DNA from 3 places in the Allobosea sp. 124 genome. Region 2 is predicted to be linked to each of the others. Evidence: predicted binding sites of a transcription regulator. Region 2 holds the regulator's gene; each other region holds the start of a gene.
The links. The regulator LexA, encoded in region 2, represses DNA repair genes until DNA is damaged. The targets are predictions, from matches to a motif close to TGTTCNNNNTGTGTTCNG.
Positions count from the first base shown of each region.

Region 1: the regulator LexA is predicted to act here: its motif matches at 1,792-1,809, upstream of ssb (single-stranded DNA-binding protein).
Region 3: the regulator LexA is predicted to act here: its motif matches at 1,509-1,526, upstream of C8D03_RS03960 (DNA recombination protein RmuC).

Region 1 covers NZ_PZZM01000001.1:4,445,947-4,449,217, forward strand. The annotation lists gene C8D03_RS21135 (MFS transporter) at 1-161, shown strand, start outside; gene C8D03_RS21140 (DUF2189 domain-containing protein) at 282-1,085, shown strand; gene C8D03_RS21145 (DinB family protein) at 1,158-1,730, shown strand; gene ssb (single-stranded DNA-binding protein) at 1,894-2,430, shown strand; gene C8D03_RS21155 (VOC family protein) at 2,441-2,911, opposite strand; gene C8D03_RS21160 (M20 family metallopeptidase) at 3,104-3,271, shown strand, end outside.
Region 2 covers NZ_PZZM01000001.1:4,943,343-4,946,613, forward strand. The annotation lists gene C8D03_RS23385 (molybdopterin molybdotransferase MoeA) at 1-1,193, shown strand, start outside; gene lexA (transcriptional repressor LexA) at 1,299-2,024, shown strand; gene C8D03_RS23395 (ComEC/Rec2 family competence protein) at 2,018-3,271, opposite strand, start outside.
Region 3 covers NZ_PZZM01000001.1:832,932-836,202, forward strand. The annotation lists gene fmt (methionyl-tRNA formyltransferase) at 1-766, opposite strand, end outside; gene def (peptide deformylase) at 862-1,440, opposite strand; gene C8D03_RS03960 (DNA recombination protein RmuC) at 1,559-2,743, shown strand; gene C8D03_RS03965 (OsmC family protein) at 2,744-3,253, opposite strand.

The DNA of each region.
Region 1 (3,271 bases), 500 kb from region 2:
TCGGCCTCGGCGGGGTGGCTGCGGCGATGCTGGGCGAGCTCGCCGACCAGATCGGCATCGACGCGGTTTACCGGATTTGCTCGTTCCTGCCGGCGATCGGCCTGCTCGCCTGGTTCCTGCCGAAGCTCGGAACGGAGATGCAAGGCGCAGCCCTGCACTGAGGCCGATACCGCTGCGGCAATTGATCTCGCCCAATGTGAGCGCCGGCCACCGGCGCTAGCATGGTTGCAAAATGCCACCTCCCGGCCGGCCAGGCCCGGAGGCGCAACCGGGGGAATGCCATGACGGAGCCGTATCCGAATCCCGAGGCGGCGGATGCGCCGCGACCCGATCCGGTGGTACGCCGCATCGCCGTGCACGATGTCGTCGAGGCCTTCGTCGCGGGCCTGCGGGATTTCCAGGCGGCACCTCTCTTCGGCCTTTTCTTCGGCGGCATCTATGCAGTCGCCGGTCTGGCGATCCTGCTGTCACTGACCACCTTCGGCATGCCCTATCTCGCCTATCCGCTGGCGGCGGGCTTCGCGCTGATCGGCCCTTTCGTCGCGGTCGGCCTGTATGAGGTGTCGCGCCGGCGCGAGGCCGGCGAGCCGCTCGCCTGGGGCAAGGTGCTCGGCGTCGTCTTCGCGCAGGGCAAGCGCGAACTGAGCTGGATGGCCTTCGTCACGCTGTTCGTGATGATGATGTGGCTCTATCAGGTCCGGCTGCTGCTCGCGCTGTTCCTCGGCTTCCAGTCCTTCGCCAGCTTCCGCGGCTTTCTGGGCGTGATCGCGACCACGCCGGAGGGGCTGATGTTCCTCGCCGTCGGCAATCTCGTCGGCGCGGTCCTCGCCGCGGCCCTGTTCTCGCTGACGGTGGTCTCCTTCCCGCTGCTGCTCGACCGCGAGGTCGACTTCATCACCGCGATGATCACCAGCGTGCGCGCCGTGGCGGCGAGCCCCGTGCCGATGCTCGGCTTCGCGGCGGCGATCGCGGCGCTCTCCGTGGTCGCGATGCTGCCGGGCTTTCTGGGCCTCGTCGTCATCATGCCCGTGCTCGGCCATGCGACCTGGCATCTCTACCGGCGCGTGGTCGAACCGGCCGCCTGAGCGCCGGGCGCGCTGCTGCCGCAAACCGTCCGGCCGGCCGTGATAACGTGCTCCGTCAAGGAGATCACGACGATGGATGAGCTGCGTCCGTACCGGGCCATGGCCTGCAACAACCTCTGGGCCAACCACCGGCTGCTGAGCGCCTGCGCCTTGCTGTCACCGGACGAATTCGTGGCGAAACGTACGGGTTTCTTCCCGAGCCTGCGCGCGACGCTCAATCACATCCTGATCATCGACCGCTTCTATATCGACGCCATGGAGGGCGGCCGGCTCGGGCCGGCGGCCTGGGCCGATCGGGAGCCTTGCGCGACGCTTCCGGCCCTGCAGGCCGCGCAGGAGGCGATGGACCGGCGCCTGATCGCTGTTGTCGAGGCTGCCGGCGGGGCGGGCCTTGCCCGCGTGGTCGAGGTGCATCGTGGCGCGCGAATCCAGCGCGAGCGGCTCGACCGGCTGCTGCTGCACCTGTTCCAGCATCAGGTGCATCATCGCGGCCAGGCCCATGCCATGCTCAGCGGCACGATGGTGGCGCCGCCGCAGCTCGACGAGTTCTTCTCAGCTGGCGAGGCGAGCTTGCGGGCCGATGAGTTCGCGGCACTCGGCCTGACCGAGGCGATGGTCTGGGGCGAGGACGAGAGCAGGCCCTGAGCCTGCCGCAAGGCGCGACCACGGCAGCAGCGAAAGCAGGGGACAACCTCGCAAATGACCCTTGAACAAAACAGGAACATCATTGATAGTGGCGCGGTCAGCCGGTAGGGTCCGGCTCCGGTGTCGAGCCGGTTTTCGATGTGCGCAGGAAATGGAGCCTCTCATGGCTGGTAGCGTCAACAAGGTCATTCTGGTCGGCAATCTCGGCCGCGATCCTGAGGTCCGGCGTCTCGGCTCGGGCGAGCCGGTCGTCAATCTGCGCATCGCCACCTCCGAAACCTGGCGCGACAAGCAGTCGGGCGAGAAGAAGGAGCGCACCGAGTGGCACTCGGTCGTGATCTTCAACGAGAACCTCGCCAAGGTCGCCGAGCAATATCTGAAGAAGGGCTCGAAGATCTATGTCGAGGGCCAGCTCCAGACCCGCAAATGGCAGGATCAGTCGGGCGTCGAGAAGTACACGACCGAGATCGTGCTGCAGCGCTTCCGCGGCGAGCTGACCATCCTCGACAGCCGCGGGCAGGGCGGTTCCGACGAGTATGGCGAGGGCGGCGGATCGATGGAGGATCGTTCCTCGGGCTCGTCCTTCGGCCGCTCGGGTCCGGCGAGCGGTGGCGGCGGCTCGCGCCAGCCGGCGATGGCGGGCGGCAGCGGTGGCGGGCGCTCGTCCTCCAGCCATCTCGACGACGACATCCCGTTCTAGGGGCGGGATTTCACCCGGCCGCCGCGCGCTCCAGCGCGGCGATGTCGATCCTGGTCATCTGCATCATCGCCTGCATGACGCGGGCGGCTTTGGCGCCATCGGCATCGCCCAGCAATTCCATCAGCCGGTCGGGCACGATCTGCCAGGACAGGCCGAACTTGTCCTTGAGCCAGGAACACTGGTCGTAGCGCCCGCCATCGCCAAGCTTTTCCCAGAAGTAGTCGACCTCCGCCTGGGTCGCGCAATGCACGACGAAGGACACGGCCTCGGTGAAGCTGTGATACGGCCCGCCGTTGAGCGCGGTGAAGGTGAGGCCCTCGAGCGTGAAGGACGCGGTCAGGACGCTGCCTTTCGGCCCTGGCCCTGCGTCGCCGCAACGCAGCATCGGGCCCGCCTCGGCATTGGGAAAGACCGAGAGATAGAATGCGACGGCCTGTTCGGCCTGATGGTCGAACCACAGGAACGGCGTGATCTTCTGCACCTTGGCCATGCTGCTCTCCCTGGCGTCTGCGGGCGCCGCGCACCTCTTTGATTAACCGAATGGTTTAGTATTGGGCCGCGCTTGTCAAGCCACGGCATCCCACGCCCGGCCGCGTCATGCCATCAGGGCAGGGCGCCTCTGCCGCCCGGCGTCCTTGTTCGCGCCCGGCTTCCCGGCGAAGGTCCGCGCATCATGAGCAGCATCGATCCTTCCGTTTCCGCCCTCTCCGTCTGGCTCGCGCTGGAGAGCCCCACCCATCACGCCCCCGGCGTCAACGGCATGATGGACCTCGTCGCCCATGAGGTCGAAGGTCTGCCGATCGCGGTCGAGCGCATCGCCGGACGCGACGGTCTCGGCGAC
Region 2 (3,271 bases):
CCGTCGCGCTCAGGGCCCTGCTCGACAGCGTTCCGGCGGCGACGCCGGCCGAGACCCTGCCGCTGGCGCAATGCGCCTGGCGCGTGCTGGCGGGCGATATCGCGGCGCTGCGCACGCAGCCCCCCTTCGCCAATTCCGCGATGGACGGCTATGCGGCGCGGGCCGACGATCTCTTGCCCGGACGCGACCTGCGCGTGACCGGCGAATCCGCCGCGGGACGCTCCTTCGCCGGTTCGCTCGCACCGGGCGAGGCCGTGCGCATCTTCACCGGCGCACCGATCCCCGACGGCGCCGACACCATCCTGATCCAGGAGAATGCCGACGGGGTCGGCTCCGCCACGATCCGCGTGCGCGAGGGGGCCCCCAGAGGCAAGTTCATCCGCGCGGCCGGGCTCGACTTCGGCACGGGCGATGTGCTGCTGCAGGCCGGCCGCAAGCTCGACAGCGCCGCACTCGGCCTTGCCGCCGCGGCGGGCCATCCGACGCTTTCGGTGCGCCGCAAGCCGCTTGTCGCGATCCTCGCCACCGGCGACGAACTCGTTTCGCCGGGCGATCCGGTCGGGCCCGACCAGATCGTCGCCTCGAACAGCTTCTCGCTCGCCGCGCTGGTCGAGCAGGCAGGTGCGACGGCGCTCGATCTCGGCATCGCGCGCGACAACCATCCCGACCTCGCCGCGCGGATCGAGCAAGCCCGGGCCGCCGGCGCGGATGTGCTGATCACGCTCGGCGGTGCGTCGGTCGGCGCGCATGATCTGGTGCAGGAGGCGCTGACGCGAGCCGGCATGGCGCTCGGTTTCTGGAAGATCGCGATGCGCCCGGGCAAGCCGATGATGACCGGCCGGCTCGGCCGCATGGTCGCGGTAGGGCTGCCGGGCAACCCGGTCTCGTCGATCGTCTGCGGCCATCTCTTCGTCGTGCCGCTGATCGAGGCGCTGCTCGGCATGCCGGCGCCCGAGCGAGACCGCAGCGAGCCCGGCATCCTCGGGCGCGACATGCCGGCCAATGACGAACGCGAGGATTATCTGCGCTCCGACCTTGCCTTGACCGAAGCTGGCTGGCAGGCGACGCCGTTCGAGCGGCAGGATTCCTCCATGCTCGGCCTGCTGTCACGCGCACAGGCGCTGGCGATCCGCCCCGCCTTCGCGGCGCCCGCCAGGACAGGCGATCCCTGCCGCATCATCAGGCTGCGCTGACGCAAGGCGAGGCGCGCTTGCGGAACACAACGCGAACGGGTATGGTGTTCGTGATTTGTTTCGAATCTGCGCCCACTTACATCTATCATCGCGCCGGCGGGGACCATGCTGACACGCAAACAGTTCGAACTGCTTCGCTTCATCCAGGAACGCCTGCGCGAAAGCGGCGTCCCCCCTTCCTTCGACGAGATGAAGGATGCGCTCGACCTGCGCTCCAAATCCGGCATCCATCGCCTGATCATGGCGCTGGAGGAGCGCGGCTTCATCCGCCGGCTGCCGAACCGGGCGCGCGCGCTCGAGATCATCAAGCTGCCCGAGGGCGTCGGTGCCGGCGGCCAGCCGACCGCGCGGGGCCGTTTCAGCCCGTCGATCGTCCAGGGCGGTCTCGGTAAGGACAGCGGGCTCGGCAAGGTCAGGCCGGTCGAGACGGCCTCCGACGACATCCGCACGACCATCGCGATTCCGGTGATGGGCCGCATCGCGGCCGGCACGCCGATCTCGGCGATCCAGAGCCGCAGCCACAGCGTCGCGCTGCCGGCCGACATGCTGGGCGCGGGCGAGCATTTCGCGCTCGAAGTCCGCGGCGACTCGATGGTCGACGCCGGCATCCTCGACGGCGACACGGTGGTGATCCGCAAGCAGGACAGCGCCAATACCGGCGACATCATCGTCGCCCTGATCGACGACGAGGAGGCGACGCTGAAGCGGCTGCGCAAGCGTGGCTCCTCGATCGCGCTGGAGGCGGCGAACCCGGCCTATGAGACGCGCGTGCTCGGCCCGGACCGGGTCAAGATCCAGGGCCGGCTCGTCAACCTGATGCGGCGCTACTGAAGCCGTTCCGGATTGGCCGGATCGTCCACCGGCTGGGCGGCGGCCGGCCTGGCCGGCGCTGATGCTGGAGCCTCGACCCGGCGGCTCCAGGGCCGCTCGCCGGAGCCCTGTTCCGACGTGTGGCTGCGCCATGCCCCTCCCCGGCGGATGAGCGCTGTCGCGCCATCGCGGGCCAGCGCCGTGCGGTCGACGAGTTTCGTGGCGCAAGGCGCGGTCCAGGGGATCGGCGTGACGACGAGATCGGCGCGGCGACAGTCCTCGATGATGGCGAGCCGGTCGCGCGCATAAGCGATGCTGCGGCCGTCCCTGGTCGCGATGACGCAGCCGGCATCATCGCAGGCAGCCGCCTGTCGCAAGCTGGCGTCGTCGGGGTTGCGGCCATCGCCGTCGGCGGTGAGCCATTGCTGCAGGACGAAGCGGCTGGGCTTGCCGGCGACGACCAGCAGGCCGTCCTTGCCGCGCACGGCAATGCCCGAGCCGTCACGCTCGATCAGGACGTCGGGTCGCTCGGGCTTGGCCGCGACCGCGACGCCGACGACGAGCGGCAGGAGCGCGAGCAGGCGCAGTCTGGTGGTCCAGAGGGTGAGCCAGAGCAGCGTCGCGGCGAAGCAGGCGAGCGCGGCCGGGCCGAAGGCCGCGATGACGAGCGTCGAATGGTCGATGGTCGCGACCCAGTGCGCCAGCTTCAGGACCACGTCCGAAGCGAACCCCATCAGCCACCAGGCCGGAGCATCGAGCCCGAACGGATAGGCGAGCACGCCAAAGACCGCCGCCGGCATCACGCAAAGCGACACGAAGGGCAGTGCCAGCGCGTTGCCGAGCAGACCGAATGGATTGAAGGTCTGGAAGTGATAGGCGCCGAAGGGCGCTGTCGCGGCGGTCGCCAGCAGGGTCGTGACGATGACGCCGACCGAGGCGATCCAGAGTGGGCCCAGCGGCCAGGGCAGCAATGATGGCGGGTGCGGACGGGTGCGGTTCTCCCAACGCTCAGCGAAGGCGATCAGGGCCGCCACCGCGCCGAAGGACATCTGGAAGCTCGGCCCGAGCAGCGCGTCGGGCTCGCGCAGCAGCACGATCATCGCCGCCAGCGCCAGATTACGCATGCTCAGAGCCGGCCGGTCGACCAGGATCGCCCCGAGTATGACCAGCGTCATGATCAGCGAGCGCACGGTCGCGACCTCGGCGCCGGAGAAGACGCAATAGCCGATGGCGCCGACCATGGCGGCGACGGCGGCGATCTTCTTGAC
Region 3 (3,271 bases), 4.1 Mb from region 2:
CAAGCGCCGTGCGCAGGATCTTGAGGCGCTCGGGACCCTTGCCCAGATCAACCTCGGCAAAGGCGCCCGGAAACGGGGCGAGCCCCCGCACCAGATCATGCACCTGCCTGGCCGGCCTGGCCCAGTTCAGCCTGGCCTCGGCATTGCCGATCTTGGCCGCATAAGTCACGCCCTCCTCCGGCTGCGGCGTGAAGCGCAAGGCCCCGCGCCCGAGCGCCGCCAGAGCGCGCACCATCAGATCAGCGCCAAGCGGGGCCAATTGGTCATGCAGGTCGCCCGCCGTCATGTCCGGGCCGATCTCCAGCCGCTCGACCATGGCGACGGGGCCAGTATCGAGCCCGGCTTCCATCTTCATGACGCAGACGCCGCTTTCGGCATCGCCCGCCATGACGGCGCGCTGGATCGGCGCCGCGCCGCGCCAGCGGGGCAGCAGCGAGGCATGCAGGTTGAGGCAGCCGAGTTCCGGCAGATCTAGGATCCCCTGGGGCAGGATCATGCCAAAGGCGACGACGACGGCGACGTCGGCCTCCTGGGAGGCGATCTGCGCGGCGACCTCGGCCGTCTTCAGCGTCGATGGCGTAAAGACCGGAATGCCGAAACGCTCGGCCGCCTTCTGCACCGGCGAGGGCTTGAGTTCCAGCCCGCGCCCGGCCTGGGCCGGCGCGCGCGTATAGCAGCTCACGACCTCGTAGCCCTGGCCGATGATCTCGGTGAGGGTCGGCACCGCGAAGTCGGGCGTACCCATGAAGATGACGCGCAAACTCATACGCTCGATGTTACCTCAAAATGCGTCGCCCCGGGCGACCGCAGGGAAACCCGGGCCCGCGTGCAAAAAGATGACCGCGCGCAAAACAGAAAAAGCTAGCCGTCGCGCCTGGCCTGTTTGGCGAAGCGCTTGGTGACGCGCTCGCGCTTGAGGCGCGAGAGATGGTCGATGAACAGCACGCCGTTGAGATGATCGATCTCGTGCTGCAGGCAGGTCGCGAGCAGCCCGTCGGCCGCGATCTCCTGCTGCTTGCCGTCGAGGTCGAGATAGCTGACCCTGACGGACGCCGGACGCTCGACCTCCTCGTAATATTCCGGAATCGAGAGGCAGCCTTCCTCGTAGATGCTGCGCTCCTCAGAGGACCAGGTGATCTGCGGGTTGATGAAAGCCATCGGATTGCGCGGCCGCGCATCGCGCTTCTCCTGGTCGGCCTCGACGCTCTCCTCGCCCTCGCTCTCCGCCTTGTCGCCCTCGGGAGCCTTGGCAACGTCGAGCGTCACCACGCGCCAGGGCACGCCGATCTGGATGGCCGCCAGGCCGATGCCCGGCGCGTCATACATCGTCTCGAACATGTCGGAGACGAGCGTGCGGATCTCGGGCGTGATCTCCTCGACCTGGGTCGAGACGAGGCGAAGCTGTGCATCGGGCAGGATGACGAGAGGGCGGATGGCCATGAAAGGGTTTCTGCGCAGGTTTTCGTGATGACCCGGCGACATAAGCCCTTGTGCGCAGCCGGTCAAACTGTTCCGCTTTCGTTCGAATTGATTCACCCGAATCGGTTAGGGTCTCGCCATGAAAGAGATCGCCTTCATCCTGCTCGACCGTCCGGTGACCTGGGCCGAGGCAGCCTTCGGCTTCGCGGGCCTCAGCGTCGCCCTGCTCATTCTTGTCGCCCTAAGTTCATGGCGCGGCAGCCGCAATCGCGCATTGGAGGCGGCGATCGCCGCCGAGCGGGCCCGCGAGATGGACGACAAGGTCGCCGAGATGAACCGGCTCCAGGCCGAGCTGACCGGGCGGATGCAGTCCATGGCCGAGATCCTCTCGACGCGGCAGGGCGACCTCGCGCGGCTGGTCGCCGACCGGATGGATGGCCTGCGCCAGCAGGTCGGCCAGGGTCTCGAACAGAATGTCCGCCAGACCTCCGAGAGCCTGGGCAAGCTGCAGGAGCGGCTGGCGGTGATCGATTCCGCCCAGAAGAACCTGACCAGCCTGACCTCGGAGGTCGTGACGCTTCGGGATGTGCTCTCCAACAAGCAGGCGCGCGGCGCCTATGGCCAGGGCCGGATGGAGGCGATCATCCGCGACGGGCTGCCGAGCGCGTTCTTTTCCTTCCAACCCCAGCTCTCCAATGGCAGGCGGCCCGACTGCATGGTGACCCTGCCCGGCGACGGGCGCGGCCTCGTGATCGACGCCAAGTTCCCGCTGGAGAGCTTCACGCAGCTTCGCGAGGCGCGAAGCGACGAGGCGCGCAAGGCTGCCGGGGCGCGCGTGCGCAATGATGTCGGCGTGCATGTGAAGGACATTGCCGAGCGCTATTTCCTGCCCGGCGAGACGCAGGACATGGCGCTGCTCTTCGTGCCCTCGGAATCGATCTATGCCGATCTGCACGAGCATTTCGACGACGTGATCCAGAAGGCGCACCGGGCCCGGATCATGATCGTCTCGCCCTCGCTGCTGGCGCTGGCGATCCAGCTCATGCAGTCGCTGGTGCGCGATGCCCGGATGCGCGAGGAGGCGCAGGTCATCCAGAGCGAGGTCGGCAAATTGCTGGCCGATGTCAGGCGGCTCGGCGAGCGGGCCGAGAAGCTCGAGCAGCATTTCCGCCAGGCGCAGGACGACGTCGCCGGCATCCGCACCTCTTCGGCCAAGATCGCCAGCCGCGGCGAGCGGATCGTGGCGCTCGACTTCGACGATGCGAAGGCCGAGCCGACACTGCCTTTCGCGCAGGGGCTGGCGTTGAAGAACGCAGCGGAGTGATCAGCCGACCGTGAGAGCCGCCGACAGCTCCGGCTTCACATTCAGCGTCTGGAAGACGACGCAGTAGCGCTCGGTGAGCTTCAGCAGGGTGTCGAGCTTCTCCTGCGGCGCGTCCGTCTCGACCTCGAAGGAGAGCCGGATCGCCTTGAAGCCTACGGCCGCATCCTTGGCGACGCCGAGCGTGCCGCGAAAATCGAGATCGCCCTCGGCGCGAACGATGCCCTTCTTCAGCTCGATCTCAAGCGCCGTCGCGACCGCCTTCAGGGTGACGCCGGCGCATGCGACCAGCGCCTCCAGCAGCATGTCGCCCGAGCACAGCTCGGCGCCGCTGCCGCCTGTCGCGGGATGCAGGCCGGCCAGCGCAATGGCGCGGCCGGTTTCGACCTTGCAGGCGATATGCTGGTCGTCCAGCTCGCCATGAGCCTTCAGCGTGACGATCGCCGCCTCGGGATCGGTGCGATAGGCATCCTTGAGGGGAGCCTGCAAGGCGCGGAGAGCTGTGACGTCCATGATCTTACCTCGATGTCG